One region of the Pseudomonas sp. WHRI 8519 genome, then DNA from elsewhere that is predicted to be linked to it. Evidence: riboswitches for the same ligand, from Rfam matches in the RefSeq annotation. Region 1 holds a riboswitch; each other region holds the start of a gene.
What was found. Region 1 has a riboswitch for cobalamin ahead of ABRP30_RS09630 (ABC transporter substrate-binding protein). Riboswitches for the same ligand answer to the same signal wherever they lie in the genome.
Positions count from the first base shown of each region.

Region 2: it holds a riboswitch for cobalamin, as region 1 does, so the genes downstream of both, ABRP30_RS12455 (TonB-dependent receptor) here and ABRP30_RS09630 (ABC transporter substrate-binding protein) in region 1, are expected to answer to the same signal.
Region 3: it holds a riboswitch for cobalamin, as region 1 does, so the genes downstream of both, cobW (cobalamin biosynthesis protein CobW) here and ABRP30_RS09630 (ABC transporter substrate-binding protein) in region 1, are expected to answer to the same signal.

Region 1 covers NZ_CP167996.1:2,118,262-2,127,876, forward strand. The annotation lists gene ABRP30_RS09585 (amino acid ABC transporter permease) at 1-289, shown strand, start outside; gene ABRP30_RS09590 (amino acid ABC transporter ATP-binding protein) at 276-1,010, shown strand; gene ABRP30_RS09595 (ParA family protein) at 1,032-1,808, opposite strand; gene ABRP30_RS09600 (hypothetical protein) at 1,932-2,273, opposite strand; gene ABRP30_RS09605 (hypothetical protein) at 2,432-2,896, opposite strand; gene ABRP30_RS09610 (GNAT family N-acetyltransferase) at 3,014-3,514, shown strand; gene ABRP30_RS09615 (pseudoazurin) at 3,522-3,956, opposite strand; gene ABRP30_RS09620 (ABC transporter ATP-binding protein) at 3,973-4,761, opposite strand; gene ABRP30_RS09625 (iron ABC transporter permease) at 4,758-5,774, opposite strand; gene ABRP30_RS09630 (ABC transporter substrate-binding protein) at 5,774-6,784, opposite strand; cobalamin riboswitch at 6,894-7,092, opposite strand; gene ABRP30_RS09635 (DUF1624 domain-containing protein) at 7,121-8,287, opposite strand; gene ABRP30_RS09640 (ABC transporter ATP-binding protein) at 8,670-9,615, opposite strand, start outside.
Region 2 covers NZ_CP167996.1:2,710,507-2,720,121, forward strand. The annotation lists gene ABRP30_RS12415 (3-oxoacid CoA-transferase subunit A) at 1-593, opposite strand, end outside; gene ABRP30_RS12420 (AraC family transcriptional regulator) at 899-1,807, opposite strand; gene ABRP30_RS12425 (alpha/beta hydrolase) at 2,067-3,095, shown strand; gene ABRP30_RS12430 (MFS transporter) at 3,175-4,389, shown strand; gene ABRP30_RS12435 (hypothetical protein) at 4,417-4,689, opposite strand; gene ABRP30_RS12440 (type 1 glutamine amidotransferase domain-containing protein) at 4,884-5,423, opposite strand; gene ABRP30_RS12445 (SDR family oxidoreductase) at 5,505-6,833, opposite strand; gene ABRP30_RS12450 (NUDIX domain-containing protein) at 7,072-7,458, shown strand; cobalamin riboswitch at 7,671-7,879, shown strand; gene ABRP30_RS12455 (TonB-dependent receptor) at 7,988-9,615, shown strand, end outside.
Region 3 covers NZ_CP167996.1:3,002,041-3,011,655, reverse strand. The annotation lists cobalamin riboswitch at 936-1,146, shown strand; gene cobW (cobalamin biosynthesis protein CobW) at 1,245-2,312, shown strand; gene cobN (cobaltochelatase subunit CobN) at 2,316-6,077, shown strand; gene ABRP30_RS13830 (ATP-binding protein) at 6,079-7,080, shown strand; gene ABRP30_RS13825 (VWA domain-containing protein) at 7,158-7,748, shown strand; gene ABRP30_RS13820 (hypothetical protein) at 7,863-8,129, opposite strand; gene ABRP30_RS13815 (sigma-54 dependent transcriptional regulator) at 8,471-9,615, shown strand, end outside.

The sequences.
Region 1 (9,615 bases):
TAGCCTGGCAATGAGCCGCATGGAGCAACTGCGCCATGTGATCCTGCCACAGGCGTTGCGCATCGCCGTCGCGCCGACCGTGGGCTTTTCGGTGCAGGTGGTCAAAGGCACTGCCGTCACCTCGATCATCGGTTTCACCGAGTTGACCAAGACCGGCGGCATGCTGGCCAACGCCACCTTCGAGCCGTTCATGGTCTATGGCCTGGTTGCGCTGGGTTACTTCATCCTCTGTTACCCGCTCTCGCTGAGCGCCCGTTATCTGGAAAGGAGGCTGCATGCCCCTGCTTAGAGTGTCCGCGCTGCACAAATACTACGGCGACAACCATGTGCTCAAGGGCGTCGACCTGAGCATCGAAGAGGGCGAGGTGGTCGCGATCATCGGCCGCAGCGGCTCGGGCAAAAGTACCTTGTTGCGCACCCTCAATGGCCTGGAGTCGATCAGTGATGGCGTGATCGAAGTGGACGGCGAGTACCTCGATGCCGGCCGCGCCGACCTGCGCTCCCTGCGGCAGAAGGTGGGCATGGTGTTCCAGCAGTTCAACCTGTTCCCGCACCTGAGCGTGGGCGAGAACGTGATGCTCGCGCCCCAGGTGGTGAAGAAGGCCAACAGGGCTCAAGCGCGCCAACTGGCTGAACAGATGCTGGCGCGGGTGGGCCTGGCGGAGAAGTTCGATGCCTACCCTGACCGGCTTTCCGGTGGCCAGCAACAGCGGGTGGCGATCGCGAGGGCGCTGGCCATGTCGCCCAGGGTGCTGCTGTGCGACGAAATCACCTCGGCGCTCGACCCCGAGCTGGTCAACGAAGTGTTGGGCGTGGTGCGCCAGCTGGCCAGCGAAGGCATGACCTTGATCATGGTCACCCATGAGATGCGCTTTGCCCGCGAAGTGGGCGACAAGCTGGTGTTCATGCACCATGGCAAGGTGCATGAAGTGGGTAACCCGCGTGAAGTGTTCGCTGCACCGCAAACGGCCGAGCTGGCCAATTTCATCGGCTCGGTGGTATCGGCCTGAGACTGCCTCGGCGGCTGCAGCTCAGGCCGCCCGCTCCAGCACGTCCAGCAGGTCGACGAACTCCATCGCCAGTTTGTGCCGCGGTGCCAGGTGTACCAGCGGCACCGACGCCAGGTGCGACTCTCGCATCTTGATCGAGCTGCTCAGATACACCGGCAGCACTGGCATGCCCTCGCTGCGCAGTTGGTCAACCAAGGTCTGATGCAGTGCTGTGCGGCCGGCGAACTGGTTGACCACCACGCCTTCCACGTGCAGCGCGGGGTTGTGGTCCAGGCGCAGTTCCTCGACCTGGGCCATGACACTGTGCAGCGCCTGGCGCGAGAAGCTGTCGCAGTCGAACGGGATCAACAGGCGCTCAGCCGCCACCAAGGCGCTGAGGGTATAGAAGTTGAGCGCAGGCGGGGTGTCGATATAGATCCGTTCGTAATCCTCGCTCAGCGCCAGCAGCAGCTTGCGCAGCTTGTTGATCTTGAACTTGCTCTGCAGTTTGCTCTGCAAGTCGCTGAGGTCGGGGCTGGCGGTCACCAGGTGCAGGTTACGGTAACGGGTTTCGGTGATTGCCACGCGGTGCTTCTTGCCCGCAGCGGTGACGGGCGACAGCGTCTGGCGAAAGAAATCGGCGATGCCGGCGGGTATGGCGTCGTTGGCCAGGCCAGTGAGGTAGTAGGTGGCGTTGGCCTGTGCGTCGAGGTCCACCAGCAACGTGCGGTAACCTTCGGCTGCACTGGCGGCGGCAAGGTTGCAGGCGATGCTTGATTTGCCCACGCCACCTTTCTGATTGAAAACCACACGACGCATTGGACGCTCATCCATGAAGAGAGAAATGTCAGGTTGGGGTCAATCCTATGACCAATACACGACAGTTTTATGACAACGACCGTGACATCTGGTCACGATAAACCCGGCCTGCGCGGGACCTGCTCAGCCGCCGCTCCCTGACCCGCTTCCACTGCTGCCGCTACCACTACCGCCGCTACCACTGCCAGAGCCTGAAGCCCCACCGGAGCCCTGGGATCCACTGCTCTCCGCGCCTTTGGTCGTGCCATCTCCGCCAGTGTTGTCGGTGTCGTTGCTGCCCGTTCCGCTACCGGTGGCATCGGCAGGCACACCCGCGCCCGTCGCCCCTCCCTTGTCGACTGCCATCGTGCCAGGGCCTGGGGGCGAGTTACCGTTGTCGTTAATGTCGGTCGCCGCCAAGGCGGCGGATGTGCCGGCGCCCAGGCAAAGGGCGAGCAGCAGCGCATGATGGGTCAACCGTTTCATGGTGATCTCCAGTGGAGTGATTACCCAATCTTCGGCTGGCCGGCGGGGTGGGAGGTGCCGTGCAACCGACGGGTGGCCGCCATTGAACGCCTGTCAGCTTCGCTGTGCACCTGCGCCACTCCCAGTGAGAGGGTCGCAGCGCCTACAGTACTGCGCGGTTACAACCCATTCAGCTCGTCCTCCACCTGCTGCAAGCGCTTCTGTGCCAGCGCCTGGGCCTTCTCGTCGCGTGCGGTCTCGCGCATCAGCCGGGTAAGCTTGGCGCTCAGCCGCTGGCCGTCCTCGGTCTGCTCCAGGGCCTGGGCCTTGGCGGGGTCGCGGGTGACCTGGACGATGGTGGCGAACTCGGCGTCGCTGAAGTTCTTTTCGCTGTAGAGCTTGAACAGGTCCTGGCGCTGGTCCTCGACCGTGAGGTGCTTGCGCAGCACGCTGCGGATTGTCTCTTCGTCGAGTTGCGGGTGAGTGCGGGTGAGCAGCGACGCCATGCGGTCTATGTTGTGCTCGTAGGCTTCCTGCAGCGGCAGCATGGCCACGATCTGCTCTTCGCGGGTCGGTTTCTGGTCGCAGGCGGTGAGGGCAGCGGCAAACAACAGCGGCAGCAACAACTTGCAGAGGCGGGGCATGGGCTGGCCTTGGGCGCGTTCTAGGGCGAGGATTATAGCGAGATCGGGCCGGCCATGCATTGGGCCGTCCGATGCGGTAGGGTAGGGAACCTTTTTTCAGGCCATCGCTTCAATCCCATGCCCGACTGGACTTTCCAAACACCCGGCCGTGACGCCATCGATGAAGTCGTAGCCTTCGTCGACAAGGCCCGCCGGGAGCTCTTCCCCATGCTCGCCCATTCACCTCTGCCCAAAGACCTGGCCGATTTCGAGGCGACCTACCTCGATGGCGACGGGCATTTTCTGGAAGCCCGGGATAACGGCACCTTGATCGCAACCATCGGCTACCAGCCCTACGACCATCGCTTTCATCAGCTCGATTATCACGGCAAACGCGTCGTTGAAATCGTGCGCCTGTTCGTGCTGCCCGGCTACCGGCGCAACGGCTTGGCCGCGGCGTTGTTCCAGGCCTTGCGTGAGCACGCCGTCGAGGCAGGTGTCGACTGCCTGTACCTGCACACCCATCCGTTTCTGCCGGGTGCGATCCGGTTCTGGGAGCGCCAGGGCTTTGTGGTGGTCGACGTAGAGGATGACCCGGTGTGGCTGACTACGCACATGGAGCAGTGGCAGGCGCTTTAGGAACCGGTCATTGGCCGGCCTCCAACTGCTGCAGTTGAGCTGCCAGGCGCGTGCGTGCCCGGGCAGGCAACGCCGCTGGCAATTCGGTCAAGCGGGCATCGCCTACCTGAATCAGCATCACCATGCCCATCGCCAGGTGCGGGATGCACTGGATGCCGTACACCCCTGGCACCGTGAAGGTCTGCTCGAAGGGCTGGTTCAGCTTGCTCTTGAAGGCCACGGCGCCCTCCGGTAGCAACCCGGGCAGGCTGGCTGCGTTGTGGCCGCTCTGGGTCGGCACGAAACGTACCGTATCACCCGGAGCGATACGCAGGTGGTCGGGCTCGTAGATCATCGAGCCTGCCGCCCCGCGGTTGAGCATCTTCACTTCGTGCACATCGGCCAGCGCGGCGAGAGGTAGCACAGCGCTGGCGAGCAGCAGGACGGTAGTGCGCAACAGCATGCCGGAGCTTCCTGGTTCAGGGGGCGCGAAAGCGCAGGATGCGCGCGCCGTCGAAGGGGTCGGTGAGGTAGCGGGCGTGTACGCCGAAGGTGCCCAGCAAACGCTCGGGGGACAGCACCTCAAGCGGATCGCCGAGGGCGACCAGGCGGCCGTGTTCGAGCACCGCCACGCGGTCGCAGGTCAGTGCCTGGTTCAGGTCGTGCAGGGCCACCAGGGTGGTTACCGGTAACGCCTGTACCTGTTGCAGCAGGCTCAGCTGATGCTGGATGTCGAGGTGGTTGGTCGGCTCGTCGAGCAGCAGCACCTGCGGGCGCTGGGCCAGGGCACGGGCAATGTGTACCCGCTGGCGTTCGCCACCGGACAGCGAACCCCAGATACGGCTACGCAGGTGCGAGGCATCGAGGTCGGCCAGGGCCTGCTCGACGATCGTACGATCCTCCTGGGAAAACGGCGCCAGGGCGGACAACCATGGGGTACGCCCTAGCGCCACGGCGTCGAACACGCTGATGGCGTCGAGGGTGTCGGCCTGTTGCTCGACCAGCGCCAAGGCCTGGGCGATGCGCCGACGCGGCAGGCGTGCAAGCGGCTCGCCGAGCAATTGCACGCCGCCGCTATGCGGCGTGCGCAGCCCGGCCAGCAGTTTGAGCAGGGATGATTTACCGGAGCCATTCGGGCCGACGATGCCAAGGGTTTCACCGGCGACGACCGTCAGGTTGATGTCGCGTAGCACGGGGTTGCCCGCCAGTTGCAAACCCAAGCCTTGGCAGGCGAGCGGAGCGACTTTCGGCGGTGTCATGGCCGTCATGCGCGCCCCCTGCGGCTGACCAGGATCAGCGCAAACACCGGTGCGCCGATCAGCGCGGTGACCACCCCTACCGGGATCACCTGGCCCGGGATCAGCGTGCGCGAAAGCATGTCTGCGGCGATCAGGAACAGCGCACCGCCCAAGGCGCTGGCCGGCAGCAGGCGGCTGTGGCCTGGGCCGAGCAACAGGCGCAGGGCATGCGGGATGACCAGCCCGACAAAACCGATGGCGCCGACGATGGACACCATCACCGCCGTCACCAGCGCCGCGCAGCTGATCAGCAGCAATTGGCTGCGCCGCACAGCGATGCCCATCGACGCCGCCGAATCAGCGCCGAAGGTGAAGGCGTCCAGTGTGCGCCGGTGCCACAGGCACACCACCAGCCCGAACAGTGCCACCGGCATGGCCAGCCATACCGATGGCCAGCGCACGCCACTGAGGTTGCCCAGCAGCCAGAACAGGATGCCGCGAGCCTGCTCGGCGGTGGCTGATTTGGTGATCAGAAACGCCGTCAGGGCGTTGAACAGTTGCGAGCCGGCAATCCCTGCCAGGATCACTTGGGCGTTGTTGCTGCTCGGGCCAGCTGCGCGGGCCAGCACCAGGACCAGCGCGAAGGCCGCGACGGCGCCGACGAAGGCGCCGCCGGACATGCTCAGGGCAATGCTGCCCAGGCCCAGCAGGCCCACCAGCACGGCGCCGGTCGATGCCCCGGCTGACAGGCCCAGCAGGTAGGGTTCGGCCAGCGGGTTGCGCAGCAGTGCCTGCAGGATCACCCCACAGGTCGCCAGCCCTGCGCCGCAGGCGGCGGCGACCAGCGTGCGCGTCAGGCGGTAGTTCCAGACGATACCGGCGTCGATCGGGTCGACCGGGTAACCGGCCTGCCACAGCTGGTTGGCCAATACCTGGTACACCACGCTGGGTGACACGCTGGTCTCGCCGATGGCAGTGCCGGCGAGCAGTGCGCCGAGCAGGGCAATCAGGGCCAGTGCAGAGCAGGGCAACAGACGCTTCATCACGGCGCCGCTTTACCGCTGGCGAAGGCTGCCGACAGGGTCTGCAGGCCCCGGAACAGGCGGATACCGGCCTGCATGGCATCGGCGTCGAGGATGATGATGCGGTTGTTTTTCACGGCATCCATGTGCTTGGTTACCGGGTCGCTGTGCAGGAAGTCGAGCTTCTTCTGGTAGTCGTCGGCCGGAAAGCGGCGGCGATCCATGCGGGCGATGATCAGCCACGTCGGGTTGGCCTTGGCGAGGGTTTCCCAACCCACCGTGGGCCATTCTTCGGTGGACTCGACCACGTTGCGCACACCCAGGGTGCGCAGCATGAAGTCTGCCACGCCCTGGCGGCCCGCGACGTAGGGGTCGATGTCGAGGTCGGCGCTGGAGAACCAGAACAGCGCAGAGGTCTGGCTCAGGTCTTTGCCGGCCAGTTGTTGCCTGGCGCCGTTCAGGCGTGCCTGGAGGTCGCTGTTCAGTGCCGCGCCACGGTCCTGGACGTCGAAGATTTCTGCCAGCTGGCTGACGCTCTTGTAGATGCTCTGGACCTGAAACGCCTGCAGTCGCGTGCCATCGGCCCCCACCAGGTTGTCCTTGCCTTCGCAGTCCGAGGGCAGCAGGTAGGTGGGAATCTTCAGTTCGTTGAACTGCTCACGGGTCGCGACCACGCCTTGGGCGCCAACCATCCATTCGAACTGTACGGCCACAAGTTCGGGGCGCTTGCCCACCACCGCTTCGAAGCTTGGGTCGTTGTCGGCCAGGCGTGGCACCTTGTCATTCAGCGCCTTGTACTCGGGCAAGACGTTGTTGAACCACAGCGATGTGCCGGCCAGCTTGTCGCCCAACCCCAGCGCGTAGAGGATTTCGGTGCCGGCTTGGCCGATGGTCACAGCGCGTGCGGGGGCGTGGGCGAAGGTTTGCGGCATGCCGCAGTTGTCCACGGTCAGCGGATAGTGCGTGGCGGCGGCCTGTGCCGCGCCCGTGAGGCTCAGGCCGACAAGCAGGGTGGCGAAACGGGACAGCATGCGGGGCGATCTCCTATCGGACAGTTCACGGAAGGAACGCGCGGACAGGCATCGCCGAGCCCCTCATGCGACAGGGGCAACTCTGATGGCCAATCCCGGACACCCCGCCGGTTGGTAGATGTAAGCCGGCAGGTCTCCTGACTGGTGCGTCATCACCCGGCTCCGGCCTTCCCGGATCAGCGGATCCAGTGACATCGATGGAGCGGGCTCGGCACCTACAGTTGCGGGGGCAGTTCCGGTTGGCGCGCCTGGGCGGCTTGGGATTCCCTATTGTTTCCGTGGTGGAAACCGGCGGCCCGCATGGTAGACCATCAGGCAGCCGGTGAAAACGCTGAATCAGAAGTACTTGAGCCAGGTGATGTCGCGGCGGCGCGCCTTGAGCCTGGCAAACCAGTGCACCGGCAGGTACAGCGCCACGGCCAGCAGTACAGCGCCCAGCCACACAGCGCCCATGCCGTCGAGCCCGAAGTAATCGCCGTGATTGCGGCCGAACAGGGCGACGCTGGCCAGGTACAGCAGTTTCAGCACGTACAGGTGCAGCAGGTAGAAGAACATCGGCGCCGCGCCGAACACCGCCAGGGCACCGATCCAGCGTGTTTGCCCTGCACGTTCAAAGGCGCGCAGCAGCAGCAGGCCGCAGCCCAGGGTCAGCGCCAGGAACAGCAACGAGGGCGGGTATTTGGTGATGTTGAAGAAACTCATCACGGTCTGGGTAAGCGTCGGGTAGCCGCTCCACGGCGCCTCGCCGTAGCCATTGAGCATGCGCAGCACCATGAAGCCGAGCAGGGCGATGACCCCTGCCAGCAGCAGGCGGTACTGACGCTGGCCGGCATCGCTGCCACGGGCGAACCATGGGCCCAGGCCATAGCCCAAGGCAATCACGCCGATCCACGGCAGTACCGGGTAGGAGGTACGCAGGCGCAGGCTGTCAGAGAGTTCCAGCCAGCCACGGTCATGCAGGATCGCCCACGGCACATGCAGCGCCGACTCGGTGGCAAAGTGCAGGCCGTCGAGCAGGTTGTGGCCGGCAATGATCACTGCGCCCAGCACAATCAGCGCCGGGCGCGGCAGCCACACCAGCAGCGACAGGGCGATCATGCTTACCCCGATGGCCCAGATCACCTGCAGGTAGATGACGCTGGGGGGCAACTGGAAGGTCCAGGCGAAGTTCACCAGGGTGAACTCCAGCACCACCAGGAACAGGCCGCGCTTGAACAGGAACGCCGAGACATCGCTGCGGCCCTGATACTTCTCGCCGTACAGCCAGGCCGACAGGCCGGTCAGCAGTACGAACACCGGGGCGCACAGGTGGGCCAGGGTGCGGCTGAAGAACAGCGACGGGTCGGTGGTGTCGATGCTCATCGGGTCGCTGACCTGGTGGTGCAGGAAGAAGGTTTCGCGAACGTGGTCGAGCAGCATGAACAGGATCACCAGACCGCGCAGGGCATCGATGCTCTGCAGGCGCTGGGTGAGCAGGGTTGGGGTGGCGGCGGAGCTTGTCATGGAGGTGTCGCAGGCAGGTTGTATGTCAAATGAAATGTTATTTTCTAACATTTTTACCTGCGCAAGGTAGTGCTTTTTTGCGGTGGCTGTGCAGCCCTCATCGCCGGTAAGCGGCTCCCACCGCGACCGCGCAGTTCTTCAAGCCTGCGCTTACCTGTGCAAGCAACGGTCTTGCCCAATTTCCAAAAGCCGGCGCAATCCAGGTGGGAGCCGGGCTTGCCGGCGATGGGCCGCACAGCGGCCCCAGATGCTCGCTGCTCCCGTCGAGCGCGCTGGGGCTATTACAGCTCCGCTAAAGACGCTGCGGGTCAGCGCCTGGCACCTGTAACGCGCATGCGAGGATTGGTCACGATGCGCGTCAATCATCCATCTACCGCTGTCCTCAGTGCGCGCCGGCCGACTTGCTCAGGTCGCTTTGCGCCCATTGGGTGTAGATGCAGGCATCTGCAACCGCCCAGCGGACCTTCACGGTATCGCCAGGCTGCATGGACATCCCCGCAGCCGAGAGAGCTTTCACGGTCAGTTCGGTACCGCCTGGGGTCATCACATGGCAGGTCTGGCTTTCGCCGAGGAACAGCACTTCGCCGACCTTGGCAATCACTTCGTTCCAGCCCGCTGGCAACGGTTGGCGTGCCGCTTGCTCGGCGGTGAGTGCCAGGGCCTTTTCCGGGCGTACCATGATCAATGCATCTTGCCCCGCCGCCAGGCCAGGCGTCAGGCGGATCGCCACCGGCTGGCCTTCGAAGCTGCCAGCGCCGTTGCTGGTGGCCGTGATGCGCAGGAAGTTGGAATTGCCCAGGAACGACGCGACAAAGGCGTTGGGTGGATTCTGGTAGAGGTCATAACCGGTGCCCAGGCCGACGATCTTGCCGTGGCTGAAGATGGCGATGCGCTGGGACAGACGCATGGCTTCTTCCTGGTCGTGGGTGACGTAGACGATGGTGATGCCCAGCCTGCGATGCAGCTGGCGCAGCTCATCCTGCAGGTCTTCGCGCAGTTTCTTGTCCAGTGCGCCAAGGGGCTCGTCCATCAGCAGGATACGAGGTTCGTATACCAAGGCGCGGGCAATCGCCACCCGCTGTTGCTGGCCGCCCGACATCTGCGAAGGCTTGCGATGGGCGAACGCCTCCAGTTGCACCAGCTTGAGCATGGCATCGACCCGCTTCTTGGTTTCGGCAGCGCTGAGCTTGCGGATGGCCAAGGGGAAAGCGATGTTGTCACGCACATTCAGGTGCGGGAACAGCGAGTAGCGCTGGAACACCATGCCGATGTCGCGCTTGTGTGGTGGCACATTCACCAGCGACTGCCCCTCGACCAGAATCTCGCCG
Region 2 (9,615 bases), 590 kb from region 1:
AGTTCGACGATCTGGTCGACCTGAGCGATGGCGGTCTTGGCCGCCATGGCCATGATCGGGCCGAAGTTACGCGCCGCCTTGCGGTAGATCAGGTTGCCCCAACGGTCACCCTTGTACGCCTTGATCAGCGCGAAGTCGGCGTGCAGCGGCATTTCCAGCACGTACTGGCGACCATCGATCTCGCGGGTTTCCTTGCCTTCGGACAGCAGCGTGCCGTAGCCGGTCGGCGAGAAGAATGCACCGATGCCCGAGCCTGCTGCACGGATACGTTCGGCCAGGTTGCCTTGCGGCACCACTTCCAGCTCGATCTTGCCGGCCCGATACAGTTCGTCGAAGACGTAGGAGTCGGACTGGCGTGGGAAGGAGCAGACCACCTTGCGCACGCTGCCGGCCTTGAGCAGGGCGGCCAGGCCAATCTCGCCATTGCCGGCGTTGTTGCTGATGATGGTCAGGTCGCGAGTACCGGTATCGATCAGCGCATCGATCAGCTCGGACGGCATGCCGGCAGTGCCAAAACCACCGACCATGATGGTCGACCCGTCTGTGATTCCTTCCACCGCGCTGGCGATGGACTCATATGTTTTATTGATCAAAGCGAGCTCCTGGTTGTTCCTGGAGTATGGGTTGTGGGCCTGCCTGGCGCGCCCTTCGAACAGGGGGCCAGCCAGCGCTTGGGACATGTTTGCTGCATGTGCTAAGCGTGCCGCAAGATCGGGCACAAGTAGAGAGGGGGTAAGCGGATGGTGTGCGATTATCGAACCATTGTGCGATCTGCGGGCGGGTCTGTTACCCCTGTGGGCCATGCCGCGGAGCAATGCGCTGGACTAAAGCTGAGTTCCTGCATGGCTGCGGACCGGGCGCGGCCTGACGCCGCTACACCATGGCTACAACCCAGGGCTCAGGGCACGCTGGGCGAGGACGCAGTTGATCTTTCCGCGCTCAGGCGCAGTTCTGCAATATCGCGCTTTGGCGGCGTGCCGAACTGGCGCCCGTATTCACGGCTGAACTGCGAGGGGCTTTCGTAGCCGACCTTGAAGGCCGCGGTGGCGGCATCCAGATGCTCGTTGAGCATCAGCCGTTTCGCCTCGTTCAACCGCAGCCATTTCTGGTATTGCAGCGGGCTCATGGCGGTCAGCTGACGGAAATGCTGGTGGAAGGTCGAGAGCCCCATCTGCACCTGGGAGGCGAGCTCCTCCACCCGCAGCGGCGCGGCGTAGTTCAGTTTCATCCAGTCGATGGCCTTGGCGATTCGGTGCCCCTTGCTGCCCACGCTAGCGATATGGCGCAGCAGCGGGGCCTGGTCACTCAGCAGCAACCGGTAGTGGATTTCCCGCTGAATGAGCGGCCAGAGCACAGGTATGGCATCGGGCTCCTCCAGCAGTTCGATCAGGCGGGTGAAGCTCTGCAGTAACTTCGGGCCCAACTCACCGACTCCAGCGCTGGTGTGAAAGGACTGCCCACTCACTGGCAGGCGACCATCTTGTGCGATCAATTCCGCCAGTGTGCGCAGGTCCAGCTTGAACACCAGGCCCAGGCAAGGGGCCAGCTCGCTGGCCATGGTCACCGCCGAATTCGCCGGGATGTTCAGCGAGGTGACGAGAAAGCGGGATGTGTCGTAGGGGAAGGCCTGGCTACCGATGACCATCTCCTTGGCGCCCTGCACCACCAGCACGATACTCGGCTCGAGGATACAGGTAATCGGTGGGGCGGTTACGTTACGTCGGTAGACGCTGAGGTCTGCGATTTGAGTCGTGAAATCGCCAGCCGTGGGCGCGTGCGCGCCGATCACCTTGCACAGCTTGGCCATGGGGTTCGTTGAGGAGGGCGGTGGCAGGGTGGCAGGCATAGGAAGCTTCCGATCATCGTGTGAAAACATTACGGGCGCAGTGCCTCCTCTGTCCATGCCCAGTCGCTAGGTGCTGGAGAATCAGGCAATAAAACTACCCGTTTGCTCTATTGATGAAGCGCTGCGTGCGACGAAGATGGCTACTGGCGACGGGGCCAGCGTGCTCAGCCGAGCAGGCCCCTCGCACCCATTACATTTCGAGCAGACAAGCATGCGTGCGTTGAAGACTTTGTTCCTAGCGTTTGCCTTGATGGCCAGCTCATTCACTGCGGGAGCCGCCGATATGTCCCATGAAGCCGACAATTTCTACAAGAGTGACCAGGTGTCACGCGAACGGGTTTCCTTCAAGAATCAGTTTCAGATGACGACGGTCGGGAACCTGTTCGTTCCTCAAACCCTTGAGCGCGGAACCCGTTACCCCGCGATCATCGTCGGCCATCCGATGGGCGCAGTTAAGGAACAGAGCGCGAATCTGTACGCCCAGAAGCTGGCAGAGCAGGGCTTCGTCACCTTGGCCATCGATCTATCGTTCTGGGGTGAAAGTGGAGGGCGTCCGCGCAACCTGGTATCCCCGGACATCTACGCCGAAGACTTCAGTGCGGCGGTCGACTATCTTGGCGCTCAGGGATTCGTCGATCGCAATCGCATCGGTGTGCTGGGCATCTGCGGCAGTGGCAGCTTTGCCATCAGTGCGGCGAAAATTGATCCGCGGATGAAAGCCATTGCTACGGTCAGCATGTACGACATGGGCGGCGCCAATCGCAACGGCCTCAAGCATGCGGTAACGGTCGAGCAGCGCAAGAAGGCCATAGCTCAAGCAGCAGCTCAGCGGGATGTCGAGTTTGCCGGCGGTGACACCTTGTACACCAGTGGAACGGTCGACAAGCTGACCGAGCATTCCAACGCCATTGAGCGTGAGTTCTACGACTTTTACCGCACGCCTCGGGGCGAGTTCACCCCCAAAGGGTTGTCGCCGCTTTTGACGACACATCCCACACTGACCAGTAATGTCAGGTTCATGAACTTCTACCCGTTCAATGACATCGAGACGATCTCGCCACGCCCAATGTTGTTCATCGCGGGGGAGGACGCCCACTCCCGTGAGTTCAGTGAAGAGGCGTATCGCCTTGCCGGCGAACCCAAGCAACTGGTGATCGTGCCGGGTGCTGGCCACGTCGACCTCTATGACCGCGTCGCATTGATCCCCTTTGGCAAGCTGACGGCATTCTTCAGCGAACACCTCAAATAACCAGCACTACTGCCAGGCCCAGCCTCTCTCGGCTGGGCGTAGGTACCTGCGTCTTTGCAATGGGAAGACCGAGTCCGTTATGAGTAGCTCAGCAACATACCTTCACCACACAAGCCGTCAGGTCTGGAGCGCAGTCCTGGCAATGTCGCTGTGTGCGTTCGCCCTGGTGGCTTCGGAGTTCCTGCCAGTGAGCTTGCTCACGCCGATTGCGGCCGATTTGTCACTGACTGAAGGCCAGGCAGGGCAGGCCATTTCCATCTCCGGTTTGTTTGCCGTGATCACCAGCCTGATGCTGGCCCCCCTGACTCAGGGTATCGACCGCAAGCCTGTACTGCTGGCCACAACCGCGCTGATGCTGGTTTCCGGGGGGATGGTGGCCTTTGCCCCGAACTACCTGACATTGATGGTGGGGCGGGCGGTGTTAGGCGTCGCCATTGGTGGCTACTGGTCGATGTCCACAGCGGTGATGATGCGCATCGCACCCGCACCGCTGGTTCCCAAGGCTATTGCCCTGATGCAGGGCGGTACCGCTTTGGCGACGGCAATCGCGGCGCCCGTTGGAAGCTACCTGGGCGGCATGATTGGCTGGAGAGGCGCGTTCGTGTGCGTCTTGCCCTTGGCCGCGCTGGCGTTGATGTGGCAAGCCTTCACGCTGCCTGCGATGCCGAGCGAACGCAAGGCCGCGTCAGCCACCGCAACCTTGCGTTTGCTGGCAGACTCCAGGGTCGCGCTCGGCATGGCGGCCGTGGCTTGCCTCTTCATGGGGCAGTTCACACTGTTCACCTATCTGCGGCCCTTCCTGGAAACGGTCACCCGTGTGGACGTGCCCACCCTCTCGCTTGTGCTTCTGGTCACCGGTACCGCAGGGCTGGTCGGTACCATGGTCGTTGGGGCGCTCGTTGGTCGACACCTGAATCGGGTGCTGCTGGGCGTACCCTTGATCATGACTGCCATCGCTTTCGCAGTGATCATGGTCGGTAGTTGGGTCGTTCCAGTCGCTGTCTTGCTCGGTATCTGGGGGCTGATCTCTACCTGTGCCCCCGTGGGATGGTTCACCTGGTTGGCCAAAGCAATGCCGCACCAAGCGGAGGCTGGAGGCGGCTTGATGGTCGCAGTGATTCAGCTGGCCATCACTGCGGGGGCTACCGTGGGTGGCGTGCTGTATGACGGGTTCGGCTACCGAGCCACATTCGTCGCCAGCGGCGTGCTCTTGCTGTCGGCAACCGTGCTAAGTGCTGCCACTAATCGCACATTCCCATGTACAAGCCGTACGCTACAGGGAACAAACCAGTGAGACGATGCACTGGGGCATGGCCACAGATCAAGCCGGCCGAGAATGCACCCCATGCGATCGCTTTGACGCTACTTTGCTCTTCCACCAGCCTCTGAGGTTCATGAGGCAGAGCACGACCTGCAATACGATCAAAGCCCATGCCTGGGCATGCAAGCCCCAGATCGACCACAGCAGGTTGCTGGCGATGAAGCAGCAGAACCCCACTTTACGCCGGCCTGGGCGGCGCGAGCCGATGCACCAGGCCGCCACCACCGTCACAGCCATGGCAGGCCATTCCAATAAACCGATCCAGTCTTCCATCGGGCACAATCCAAATCATTCAATCAAGGCCATGCCTTCGACGGTCATGGCCATTCCCCTTGCGCGAGCTCCCGGCGTTGGCAGTGGCTTGTGAGAGTGGACCAGGCCGAACACACCACAGCTCGCGCCGTTATTGCTGACCGGGAGCAGAACAGCAAACACTGCTGTTCATGCGCTGGGCAGCTACGCGAAACTCAGCCTGCCAATGCTTTGATCAATTGCTCATTGAAGGCAGGAATATCGTCCGGCTGGCGGCTGCTGATCAGGTTGCCATCGACCACCACCTGTTCATCTACCCACGTGCCGCCGGCGTTGCGAATATCATCCTGCAAGGTCTTGTAGCTGGTCATCCGCTTGCCTTTGACCAACCCACTCGATATCAGCAACCAGGCACCGTGGCAGATGACCGCCAGGGGTCTGCCGGCAGCGTCATGGCTTTTGACCAGCTGTTGCGCGCCAGGGATCAAGCGAATGGTGTCGGAGTTCTGAACGCCGCCGGGCAGCACCAGGGCATCGTAAAGATCGACCTGGGCATTGTCGAAAGTCGTATCCACGGTGAATTCGTCGGCGGGCTTGTCATGGTTCCAGCCTCGGACCGTACCTTCTTTCTCACCCAGGATGTCGACTACCGCGCCGCTCTTTTCCAAAGCCTCACGGGGGCCGGTCAGTTCCACCTGCTCGAAGCCGTCAGTGACCAGAAAGGCCACACGCTTACCGCTCAGTTGTGCATTCATCATTCATCTCCTTTACCAATAAACCTTCAATAGGGGCCCGCCATGGCGAGCAAAGTTCCTGCTCGATGCTCAGCGGTGTGCTTAGCGGCGCCTGCGTGGCGAGCGGGTGGCGGCGAGCCCGGCGATGACACCGACGGCTGCCGCAACCACCCACAGCGTCATGTTGCCGTTGCTGGATTTGCAGCCGCCCTCCACGCTGCGCCGGTCACTGGTTGGCTCGAACAGGTTGCCGGAGGTGATCTGTGCACTGGGGCTGCGGTTCAACGCCCTGCGTGTCAACCACCCTGTAACCAGCGCCAGGCGCGGGACCAGGTAGCTCGCCAGGTGGGCAAGGCGGGCGGCAGTGCCAACGGTGGTGTGGGCGCGAGGGGAAATAGCGCTGGCCACCATGGCCTTGGCTACCTGCTGCGGGTCGTAGATCGGCCCGGGCGGTGTGAGCGCATGGCCGGTGTAATTGCCACCATCCCTGAAGCCCGGGGTGTCCATGACCGCTGGATAAATGTCGCAGACGTGGATGTCCGGGAACTCGGTCAATTCGCCGCGCAGCGCCTCGGTCAGCCCGCGCAGGCCGAACTTGCTCGCCGAATAGGCCGCCGCATAGGGTTGGGCGATCCAGCTTCCCAGTGACAGGGTGTTGATGAGAATGCCGCTGCGTTGGGCCTTGAAATAGGGCAGGGCCACGTAGGCGCCACGCAGGTAACCGATCAGGTCGGTCTGAATGACCTGTTCGTGTGCTTGCAGCGGTGTTTGCTCAAAGTTGCCCACCGCGCCAACGCCGGCGTTATTGACCCAGATATCGATCCGTCCGTGGCCAAATTCGGCAGCCTGTGTGGCCAGCGCCTGCACCTGGTCGCTGCGGGTGACGTCGGTGACGATCGCCACGGCGTCTGTGCCACAGTCGGTGCATTCATCGAGCACATCGAACAAGGCTTGCTCATCGCGTGCAGCGAGCACCAACCGCGCACCGGTGCAAGCGAATGCATGTGCCGCGGCCCTGCCTATACCACTGGAAGCGCCGGTGATGACCACGACCTTGCCGCGCAACGGGCCCTTTAACGGGGTAGGGGCTGCAGGATGGGCAGGTTCTGGGGCCTGCTCGACGTTGTCCGCGGTAGGTGCGAGGGTGGCGCTGGCGGGTATCTTCGAGAGCTGCAAGGCCGTGCCGTCGATCAGCACCAGCTTCATGCCCTCGATGGTGCCCGCCACCCGGTCCGGGAAAACGGGTTCACCCTGCGCATCCAGGCTGTCATAGAGGAATTTCGTCCCTTCGAGCCAGCCTACTGCCGTGAGCAGTTCGGGGCCGAGGTAATACTTACCGTCCTGAAAGAAACCAGGGAACTGATGAGCGCGCTCGACGTTCTCCACGCAGTAGCGTTCGCCTGGTTTCATGCCTGTCGCTTGATCGATCATGGTTCGAACCCCTTCGGTCAAAGGCCAGCGATCGCTTGGCGTTTGCTGTGTTCGTCGGACTCTGCGAGTCACAAGCCCGAATGTGGAGTGACTAAGCAACTGAAGCCGGCAGAGGCAGCAAAGTTCAGAGCAGGTGGCAGGCGGCATGAGCAAGGCAACGAGCCCAAATGCGGATGGCGTGAACTTGCCGGATCTTCAGGCGGTCCACCGTCACTCAAGAATGGAAAAGGGAGTGAGGATGTCGACACCTGGCAAGCTCCGGACGCGTGCAACAGTGCTCTGCTTTCGCAGTGGCCGACTGTTGTTGGTGCGCCGTAAATCGCGTGGGTGGAATTTCCCAGGTGGCAGCGTCAAGCCGCATGAGTGCCCCCTCAGTGCTGCCGTTCGTGAACTCCAGGAGGAAACGGGTATTCGCCGGCAGCGCCTGGTACAGCTGTGTACGGTCCGTGCCGGTCGCATTGTCCATCACATCTTTACCTTGCAGATCGATGAACGAGACCGGCCTGTGCCGCAGAACGAAATCGTGGCGTGCAAGTGGGTACAGCGCCGCAAGCTGGGACCGTCCCGGCTAGGGCCCGCAGCTGCTGAACTGCTGGCGCGCAACCTTCCGGCCTTGGTCGCTTGACTGGAGAAGGTAGCGCTGTAGCTAGGCAAATGATGCCCGAGGGTTGGGCACTAAGCCGGTGAATCTCCTTGTTTCAGGCGCGCCACGTTACAGGCCAGCCACTCCATCCGGCCCGATTGTGCAAGTGCCCGGCGCGTGCAAACCCATCGGCTCATTTCCAGACAAAGCCATTACTTCAAGATGGCAGTTGACCTGAAACGGTTTTGATGATCATCTGCGCGCCTGTTTCAGGTGCCCCCTGCCGCCGTGCATGGGGTGAAACGGGAAGCCGGTTCGTCATCCTCGCGATGATCAGTCCGGCGCTGCCCCCGCAACGGTATGCGAGCGAAGTATTCGACACACCACTGTGCCTCGGCATGGGAAGGTGAATGCTTCATGACCCTCGCGAGCCCGGAGACCGGCCTGAAGCACAGTTTGGCAAACCCGCGGTGGGCGGGCGCAGGCCGGTTTCCGTGGGCGTGCGCGCCTGCGCGTTCCCCATGCGTTGTTCCCTCCGGGATTCTTTCATTCCTGCTGCAAGTGGAAAGATATGTCCCGCTACTCGCTTTTCAGTTCTCTGCCAGGCACGTTGATGCGTGCAAGCCTGGTGCCTTGTGTTTTCATCACCGTCCCGGCGCACGGCGCCGAAGCTGACCAGGCACTGGCGTTACCGGCTACCGCCATTACAGGCACCCTCGGGCAAGACACCCAACCGGATCTGCATACCCCCAGCACCAGTGGTTCACGCCTGAACCTCACACCCCTGGAAACGCCTGCGAGCGTCACCAGCATCAGCGCCGAGCAGATTCAAGCCCGCAACAACAACACCGTCCAGGATGCAGTGACGCGCTCGCCCGGCATCACCTTCATCGGCACCCCCGGCAACGGCGGCACGGCGCTCTCGGCCCGAGGGTTTACCGGGCACAGTTCCACCATGCAGCTGTACGACGGCACCCGGCTGTACGTGGGCGCCGGCACCGTCACCTTTCCTGTGGACACCTGGTCGGTCGAGCGCATCGATGTGCTGCGCGGCCCGGCATCGGTGCTCTATGGCGAGGGTGCCACGGGCGCGGTCATCAACGTGGTGCCGAAAAAGCCCTTCGATGGGGAAGTGCGCAACCATGTACGCTTGGGCTACGGCTCCAACGATCGTCGGCAAGTGGCGCTGGACAGCGGCGGCTCGCTGACCGATACGCTGAGCTACCGACTGAACCTCAACAAGCTTGCCAGTAACGGCTGGGTCGACTGCGGTGAATCAGAAAGCATCGCCGTCAGCGGCGCGTTGCACTGGCAACCGAATGACGACCTCAGCGTCACCCTCAGCCACGATTACGGTGATCAGGACCCACAGCAGTACTTCGGTACACCGCTGGTCAACGGGCATTACCAGGAGTCGATACGCGACCACAATTACAACGTCGATAACGCCGAGGTCCACTACAACGACCAGTCCACGCGGCTGGTCACTGAGTGGGTGATCAGCGACAACCTCACCGCCAGCAATCAGTTGTACTTCCTCAAGGCTCAACGCCGCTGGCGCAACGCCGAGAGCTATACCTGGCTGCCGGGTGGTCAGGTGCAGCGCAGCAACTTCATCAGCATCAAGCAGGTCCAGGAGCAGATCGGCGATCGCCAGTCGTTTACCTTGCAGCATTCGCTGTTCGGGCTGGACAGCCAGACGGTGGTCGGCGCCGACTACAACTCGATCCGGTTCGTGCGCAAGCATGACTTCGGCAATACCCACACCGATACCGTGCCGCTGTCCGGTTCGGGTGGCGGCGACTACATCAGCACTGACCCCTACCGCTCGCGCGAAGCCAACCAGGCTAAGCAGTTCTCGTTGTTCGCCGAAAACCGCACGCAGCTTACCGAGCGGTTGTCGTTGATTACCGGGGTGCGGCGTGACCAGGTGCACCTGGACCGTGATGATCTGGATACCGATACCCGGTCGGATCGCAGCCTGAGTGGCGACAACTGGCGAGCGGGCCTGGTGTTCGCGCTTAGCCAGGACCTCTCGGTCTACGGCCAGTACGCCACCAGCACCGAGGGCGTCAGCAACCTGCTGACCCTCAGCGCCGCGCAACAAAGCTGGGACCTGAGCACCGCCAAACAGACCGAGGTGGGCATCAAGCAGATGCTGCCTGAGGGCCGTGGCGAGTGGACCCTGGCGGCCTACCA
Region 3 (9,615 bases), 880 kb from region 1:
GTTGCCTTGCTTTTGCTCTTGCCTTTGCTTTTCAGTGCGCGATAGATCAGACGCTGCAGATTGCGACTTCAGGAGGCCGAACGGAGGTCTTGCGGAGGGAGGTGACGGGCATGGATGCCCGTCAAGCGCTTCGGCCCATGGATGGGCCGTGAGCGCGGTCTTCCCGGGAGCAAGGCCGGAGTGAGGGAACCCCGAAGCGAAGCGTAGGGGCCGGATGATGGGAGCGGGCGGTTTTTTGGTTCCTTTTTGCCAAGACAAAAAGGGACCCGCCGTAAGGGCGGAAAGGTGATTCAGCGCCGCCCCGGCAAATGGATATTCACGCTAGCTGAAAGCCGCAAGCCGCAAGCCGCAAGCCGCAAGCCACAAGCCACAAGCTCATGCTGGGGTTTTGATTCATCTGGGCATATCCATTTGCTATGGCGACGCTCACTCACCTTTCCGCCCTTACGGCGGGTCACTTTTTGGCAAACGCCCCAAAAAGTAACCAAAAAAGGCTGGCTCCTATCATCCGGCCCCTACGCTGCGCTTCGGGGTTCCCTCGCTCCGGCCTTGCTCCCGGGAGGACCGCGCTCACGGCCCATCCATGGGCCGAAGCGCTTGACGGGCATCCATGCCCGTCACCTCCCTCCGCAAGACCTGCGCTCGGCCTCCTGAAGTCGCAATCTGCGGTGCCTGCACTTGCGCGCTAGAAAATCAAGAGCAAGAGCAAGAGCAAGAGCAAGAGCAAGAGCAAGAGCAAGAGCAAGAGCAAGAGCAAGAGCAAGAGCAAGAGCAAGAGCAAGAGCAAGAGCAAGAGCAAGAGCAAGAGCAAGAGCAAGAGCAAGAGCAAGAGCAAGAGCAAGAGCAGGGGCAGGGGCAGGGCTTGGGCTTGGGCTTGGTTCATTGCGTAGGGGGGGGACGGGCGCGTCAACAGTTGACCACCTGCCACCCCCCGCGTAGCCTTGCCGCTTCGAGGTTCTTCGGCCAGGCCGAAGCTAAGACGGGAACGCGGTACAAGCCGCGGCTGCCCCCGCAACTGTAAGCACCGGTAACGGATCGACACAGCCACTGCGCCTGAGCGCGGGAAGGCGTCATCCCGCCAGCCCCTTGATCGAAAGGGCCGCAACGGTGCAAGCCAGGAGACCTGCCTCGCAACGTTTTCGACTATCAACCGGGCGGGGTGATCCGGTGGCGAACGAGCCCGGCCGGTCCGACCGCGGCTTTCGTCCCGCATGCCCGCGCCATCCTGCCAAGGGCAACGCGACATGAAAACACTGGCCAAGCTCCCCGTCACCATCGTCACCGGCTTCCTCGGCTCGGGCAAGACCACCTTGCTCCGGCACATGCTCGACAACGCCCAAGGCCGCCGCATCGCAGTCATCGTCAACGAGTTCGGCGAACTCGGCATCGACGGCGAAATCCTCAAACAATGCAGCATCGGCTGCACCGAAGAAGAAGCCAGCGGCCGCGTCTACGAACTGGCCAACGGCTGCCTCTGCTGCACCGTTCAGGAAGAATTCTTCCCGGTCATGCGTGAACTGGTGGCGCGCCGTGGCGACCTCGACCATATCCTCATCGAAACCAGCGGTCTGGCACTGCCAAAGCCCCTTGTGCAAGCCTTCCAGTGGCCCGAAATCCGCAACGCCTGCACCGTCGACGCGGTGATTACCGTGGTCGACAGCCCGGCTGTCGCCGCCGGTACCTTCGCCGCCTACCCAGACCAGGTCGACGCCCAACGCAAGCTCGACCCCAACCTGGACCACGAGTCGCCGCTGCACGAACTGTTCGCCGATCAACTGGCCAGTGCCGATCTGGTGGTACTGAACAAAGCCGACCTGATCGACGCCGAAGGCCTGGCGAAAGTCCGCGCTGAAGTGGCCGATGAATTGCCGCCCGCGGTCAAGGTAGTCGAGGCCAGCAGCGGCCGCCTGCCGCTGAACGTGCTGCTGGGCGTCGGCGCAGAGTCCGAAGCGCACATCGATGGCCGCCGCACCCACCATGATTCGCATCACGACGGCGAAGACCACGACGACCACGACCATGATGCCTTCGACTCCATCTCCATCGACCTGCCAGAGGCCGACGAAGCGCTGCTGCTCGACGCCCTGACCCAACTGGTGGTGGAATTCGGCATCCTCCGTGCCAAAGGCTTCGCAGCCATTCCTGGCAAGCCCATGCGCCTGCTGGTGCAGGGCGTAGGTACCCGTTTCGACAAGCACTTCGACCGCGCCTGGCGTGCCGATGAGCCGCGCGTCACCCGCCTCGTGCTGATCGGCCAAGACCTTGACGCCGCACAGCTGGAAGCTCGTCTGCGCCAGGCACTGGGCGCCTGACCCATGCACTTGCTGCGGACCCAGCCCGGCGGTTTCGTGCCGGACGACAGCATCGCCGACTTCGGCCAGACACCCGCCGAGCTGGTGATTCTCTGCAGCGGCGACTCGCACTTGGCATTGCTCGCTGAAACCGCCGAGCAACTGCCGGACGACTACCCCAGCCTGCGCCTGGCCAACCCCATGCAGGTGCAGAACCATGCCTCCGTCGACCTTTATGTCGACCAGGTGCTGCGCCACGCCAAGGTGATCCTGGTGTCGTTGCACGGTGGCGTGGGCTACTGGCGCTATGGTGTGCAACAGCTGGTCGAACTGGCTTCGCGCGGGGTGCAGTTGATCCTGGTGCCCGGTGACGACCGCCCCGACCCGGAGTTGACCGGGCTGGGCAGCATCACCGGGGAGCCAGCCGAGCACCTTTGGCATTACCTGCGCCAAGGGGGCAAGGCCAATGCCATCAACCTGTTCAAATACCTGGCCAGCCAGTGGCTGGGCCGCGATTACAGCTGGGATGCACCGCAACCGTTGCCACGCACGTCGGTGTATCACCCCGGCACCCCCACTGCGACGCTCAAGGACTGGTTCGGCCAGTGGCACCCGGAGCACCCGGTAGCACCACTGCTGTTCTACCGTTCGCACCTGCAGGCCGCCAATACCGCGTTCATCGACGTGTTTTGCCAGCGCCTGCAGGCGGCGGGCCTCAATCCGTTGCCGATCGCCGTTGCCAGCCTCAAGGAATGCGCCTGCCTGGAGCAGGTCGAAAACTGGCTGGACGAAGTGGGGGCCGAGGTCCTGATCAATACCACGGGCTTTGCCATGTCCAGCCCGGAACGTCCCAACCTGCGGCCGTTTCGCCGTGACATTGCGGTGCTGCAGGCGATCTGCGCGCAGGACAACCAACCCGGTTGGGAAGCCAGCGAGCAGGGCCTGGGCGCTCGCGACCTGGCCATGCACATTGCCTTGCCCGAGCTGGACGGGCGCATCATCACGCGGCCGGTGAGCTTCAAGGACATGGCCTGGCGCAGTGAGCGCAGCCAGTCTGATGTGGTGTGCTACCGCGCCCATCCAGAGCGTATGGATTTTGTCGCCGAGCTGGCCAGGCGCTGGGTGGCGCTGGCGCGCCTGCCCAATGGGCAAAAGCGCGTTGCGCTGGTGCTCGCCAACTACCCGACCCGAGACGGGCGCATCGGAAATGGCGTTGGCCTCGATACCCCCGCAGCGGCGCTCAACATTCTCAAGGCGCTGCAGGCTGAAGGCTACCCGCTGGGCGAACTGCCAGACAGCGGCACGCAACTGATTCACCAGCTGCTCGGCGGCGTCACCAACGACCTCGATCACCTCGACCAGCGCCCCTGCACCCAGAGCCTGAGCCTGGCGGATTATCAGGCTGCTTTCGAGCGCCTGCCCGAAGCCAACCGCCAGGCCGTGCTGGAACGCTGGGGGGCGCCCGAGCAAGACCCGATGTACCGCAGCGGTCGCCTGATGGTGGCCGGGCTGCGCTATGGCCTGACGTTCGTCGGCATCCAGCCGGCCCGCGGTTACCAGGTCGACCCCAGTGCCGTTTACCACGACCCGGATCTGGTTCCGCCGCATGGCTACCTGGCATTCCATTTCTGGCTGCGCCACGCCTTCGCCGCCGATGCGGTCATCCATGTGGGCAAACATGGCAATCTGGAGTGGCTGCCCGGCAAAGGTGTCGGCCTGTCCGATCAGTGCTGGCCGGATGCACTGCTTGGCCCGCTGCCGAACATCTACCCGTTTATCGTCAACGATCCGGGCGAGGGCGCTCAGGCCAAGCGTCGCACGCAGGCTGTGATCATCGACCACCTGATGCCACCGTTGACCCGAGCCGAAACCTACGGCCCGTTGCGCCACCTTGAACAGCTGGCAGACGAGTTCTACGAAGCGCAGATGCTCGACCCACGCCGCGCCCGTGAACTGCAGCGCGATATTCTGGAGTTGGTCAAGGCCAACCACATCGACCGTGAGCTGCAACTGGAAGGGCAACTGGACGACGCTGCCGTGTGGCTGCCACGCCTGGATACCTACCTGTGCGACCTCAAGGAGTCACAGATCCGTGATGGCTTGCACGTGTTCGGCCAGTCGCCGCAAGCACGGCTGCGGATCGACACCCTGCTGGCTTTGCTGCGCGTCGAGCGCGGTGATGGTCGGGGTGGTAGCGCCAGTTTGCTGCGTACACTCGCCAAGGCTTTGGCGCTGGGCTTCGACCCGTTGGACTGTGACCTTGGGCAAAACTGGGCGGGGCCGCGTCCGGCGCTATTGCAGGGGGTGAGCGACGCGCTGTGGCGTACCTGTGGCGACACCCGGGAACGCCTTGAACTGCTGGCACTGCAGGTGATCGAGCACGCTTTGGGCGGTACGCTGCAATTGCCCGACGAGGCGCAGTGGCAGCCGGTCCATCAGGTGGTACAGGCATTACAGGGGCAGGTAGCTCCAGACTTGGACGCCTGCGGGGCGGCCGAGATCAATGGCCTGCTCGCCGCCTTGGCGGGGCGCTTCGTACCCGCCGGCCCCAGCGGAGCCCCTAGCCGCGGCCGCCTGGATGTGCTGCCCACGGGGCGTAATTTCTACACCGTGGACATACGTAACCTGCCCACCACCACTGCCTGGCGCCTGGGTTTCGCCTCAGCGAATCTGATCCTCGAACGCCATTTGCAGGACCACGGCGACCACCTGCGCCAGCTTGGCCTTTCGGTATGGGGCACGGCGACCATGCGCACCGGCGGTGACGACATTGCCCAGGCCATGGCGCTGATGGGCGTGCGCCCGGTGTGGGCCAGCGGTAGCCAGCGTGTCGATGATTTCGAGATCCTGCCGTTGAGCCTGCTCGATCGCCCTCGGGTGGATGTGACCTTGCGCGTCTCGGGGTTCTTCCGCGACGCCTTCGGCAACCTGATCCGCCTGTTCGATGCGGCGGTGCAGGCGGTAGCCGCACTGGACGAACCGCAAGACCTCAACCCCCTGGCGGCGCGGGTGCGTGCCGAGCGCGCGGCATTGCAGGCCGAGGGCGTTGAGGCCGAACAGGCTGCACGCCAGGCCGGTTGGCGGGTATTCGGCGCCAAGCCCGGCGCCTACGGGGCCGGGGTGCAGAATGCAATCGATGGCCGCCTCTGGCATAGCCGGGAGGATCTGGCCGAGGTGTACCTCAACCATGGCGGCTACGCGTACGGTGGCAGTGACGAAGGTACCCCGGCGCGTGCCCAGTTCGCCAGGCGGCTGGGCCAGGTCCAGGCGGTGCTGCAGAACCAGGACAACCATGAGCATGACCTGCTCGATTCCAACGACTATTACCAGTTCCAAGGGGGCATGCTGGCGGCGTCGGAAACCTTGTCCGGTGCGGGGGTGGCCAGTTACCACGGCGACCACAGCCAGCTCGACCGGCCGCGCATCCGTACCCTCAAAGAGGAACTGAACAGGGTCATTCGCGCCCGTGCCCTCAACCCCAAATGGATCGACGGGGCCAAGCGCCATGGCTACAAGGGCGCCTTCGAGCTGGCGGCGACGGTCGACAACCTATTCGCCTTCGATGCCACCACGCACCTGATCGATGACCATCATTATCAGTCGCTGGCCGATGCCTATGTGCTCGACCCGGCGACCCGCGACTTCATGCGTGAGCATAACCCCGAGGCTTTGCGAGACCTCACCGAGCGCTTGCTGGAGGCCCAGCAGCGCGGGCTCTGGGAAGCACCTGGTGACTACCGGGAAGCCCTCGAGGAGCAGTTGCTCAACGGCGAGGAACAAGCTTGAAATGAATGAGCCCGTACAATTTCCCTTGGCGGCGGTGGTCGGTGCAGACGACCTGAAGCTGGCGCTGTGCCTGACCGCAATCGACCCGAAGATCGGCGGTGTGCTGATCGAGGGCCCGCGTGGCATGGCCAAAAGTACCCTGGCCCGCGGCTTGGCCGACCTGCTCGGTGAGGGGCCATTCGTCACCCTGCCACTGGGCGCCAGCGAAGAACGGCTGGTCGGCACGCTCGACCTCGATGCGGCACTGGGGCAGGGCAAGGCGCAATTTTCGCCAGGGGTGCTGGCCCAGGCTGATGGCGGCGTGCTGTACGTCGATGAGGTCAACCTGCTACCCGACACCTTGGTCGATCTTCTGCTCGATGTGGCTGCCAGCGGCACCAACCGTATAGAACGTGACGGTATTTCCCACCGCCACAGTGCCCGTTTCGTTCTGATCGGCACCATGAATCCGGAAGAAGGCGAGTTGCGTCCGCAGTTGCTTGACCGCTTTGGCCTGAACGTGGTGCTGGACGGGCTACCAGAGCCACAAGCGCGCCAGCAGATCATTCGTCGCCGCTTGGCATTCGACAGCGACCCGCTGGCGTTCTGTGAACAGTGGGCCGCTGCCCAGGCGCAATTGCGGGAGCGCTGCCAGGTGGCGCGCCAAGGCCTTGCTGCGATCGCGCTGGACGACCGCGCCTTGGGTTGGATTACCGAGCGTTGCTTCGCCGCGGGGGTCGATGGCATGCGAGCCGACCTGGTGTGGCTACGTGCCGCCCGCGCCCACTGTGCCTGGCGCGGCGCGGGGGCGATCGAAGAGATCGATATCCAAGCAGTAGCAGAATTTGCGTTGCGCCATCGACGCAAAGTACCGCCTGAGGTTGCTCCTCCCTCCGAGCCCCCACAGGCAGGTGGGCGCGATGGGGATAGCCAAGGCGGGCAGGGTGACTGGGGCGCGCTGCCTGCGCAGCCCGTGGCCAGCGGCGCCCGGCGCGAGGTACCGAACTGGGCAAAAAAGCCCTGAGCATCCGCCCGTCAGGCACCAAGGTGGCGGATGCCTTGCCCCGGATTGGAAAACACAATGGAGCCAGCCGTGGGCGCGTGCGGGCGGCGGGGAAAGGCCGGGTTGCCTGGCTTTCGACGTTGCTCAAGGGGCGCCCACGCCTGCCCGAGGACCTTTGCTGGCAACAGCGCCAAGGCCGTGCTGCCGAACTGTGGGTGGTGATCGTCGATGCGTCGGCCTCGACCCGCCGGCATCAGGCGCTGGCCCAGAGTAAAGGGCTGCTGGCAGAGCTGTTCGATCAGGCTTATCGCCAGCGCGCCCGGCTAGCCTTGCTCACAGCCAGTGGCGGGGCACCGCAGTGGCAGCGCCATGGCCTGAAGGCCTCAGCGTCCCTGCAACCTTGGTTGAACGCGCTGGGTGCTGGCGGCGGTACGCCGTTGGTTGCAGCCCTGGAGCAGGGCAGACGTTGGTTGCACGCACGGCAAAAAGCCCATCCGCAAGAGCAGCAGCGCTGCCTGGTATTCACCGATGGCCGTCTGCAGCGCTCGAACGATCTACAGCCGATGCCCTGCGCCACACTGTTGGTCGACATGGAAATGGCGCCAGTTCGTCTGGGGCGAGCACGGCAGATGGCCACGCAATTACAAGCGGACTATCAGCATATCGAGCACTTCAGGCTCAAACAGTGATGCACTGTGCGAGGAAGGGGTGACACTTTGTCGCAGTTATAAAAGTTGCCTGACTGGCACTGGAAAAGTTGCCCAAGTGCGTGCCAAGCACGCACTTGCAGGCGAACGCTGATATTACTTCGGCATCGACCAGGGTTGCAGGGCATAACCTTTCTGGCACAGTTCGGCGCGCACTTCCTCGATGAGGCTGGCCCACTGGGCCGGGTCGGAATAGATGCGCGAAGACACTTGCTTGCTGCCGATACGGGTGCTGGTCCGGTCGATCACTGCCAGGCTCAGCTCACCAGTACCATTGGGTGCATCCCAGGCGACGCACTGGAAGGGTTCGAAGGCGTGGTCGGCGATCAGCAGTGCTTCGTTGACACGGAGCGGGGCATTCATGGTTCGGTCTCTCTATGGTCCCAAACATCGAAATTCAAGTCCGCTTAACTGCATCATCGCTTCAGCGAGTGGCGATTCGCAGCGCGGGGTTACTTGTACTGATGCTCCAAGTTAGGGGTGGAGTCACACGGTGGCTGTAAATTTTTTACGGCCCACACGTTTTTGTTTCCTGCGCCGCCTGTGACGCCGTTTATTATGAAAAATTCCCGAGCGCGCAAAAACCGTCGGAAATGGGCGGACAGACGGTAGTGGGCAGCGTCAAGTTCGTTGCTACTGTTAAATGGGCGCCGCAACTTACTGTTTTCTCGTAAAAAACCATAATCTGGCGCCAAGGAACGGTCATGCACGAAACCGCATCCCTTCGTCGCTTGCTCATCGTCGACCCCTGCGACGATTGCCACCGCTTGCTGCCAGGCCTTGAGAGCGCCGGCTGGGATGTGCACAGTTGTAGCCTTGACCTGGCGCTGGAGCACCGGTGCGATATCGGCCTGTTGCGCTTGCAGGATTCGCATTTGCGACACCCCGATGCGGTCAAGGACATGATCAAACGCAGCAACACCGAATGGATCGCGGTACTCAACGCCGACCAGCTGCGAATGCAGAACGTGGGTGACTTCGTCTGCGAATGGTTCTTCGACTTCCATACCTTGCCGTTCGATGTCTCACGGGTGCTGGTGACCTTGGGCCGCGCGTTCGGCATGGCGCGCTTGCGCGGCAAGGGGGCGGTGCCGATCGATGGGCTCAAGGACGAGTTGCTCGGCGACAGCCGGCCGATTCTCGAATTGCGCAAACTGCTGGGCAAGCTGGCACCCACCGAATCACCCGTGCTGATTCGCGGGGAAAGCGGTACAGGCAAGGAACTGGTCGCGCGCACCCTGCATCGCCAGTCGCAGCGCTGCGACATGCCGTTCATCGCCATCAATTGCGGTGCGATACCCGAGCACCTGATCCAGTCGGAGCTGTTCGGGCATGAGAAAGGCGCTTTTACCGGCGCCCATCAGCGTAAGGTCGGGCGTATCGAAGCGGCCCATGGTGGCACCTTGTTTCTCGACGAAATTGGTGACCTGCCGTTGGAGTTACAGGCCAATCTGCTGCGGTTTCTGCAGGAAAAGCATATCGAGCGGGTAGGTGGAAGCCAGCCGATACCGGTCGATGTGCGGGTGCTCGCGGCCACGCACGTGGACCTGGAGCGTGCCATCGAACAAGGCCGCTTTCGCGAGGACCTGTACTACCGGCTCAATGTCCTGCAGGTGGTGACCGCGCCGTTGCGAGACCGGCATGGTGACCTTTCGATGCTGGCCAACCATTTTTCTCATTTCTACAGCCTGGAAACAGGCCGCAGGCCCCGCACATTCAGTGATCACGCGTTGGCTGCGATGGGCCGCCATCATTGGCCGGGCAATGTACGGGAGCTGGCCAACCGGGTGCGTCGCGGCCTGGTGCTGGCAGAAGGGCGCCAGATCGAGCCCCAAGACCTTGGCCTGCA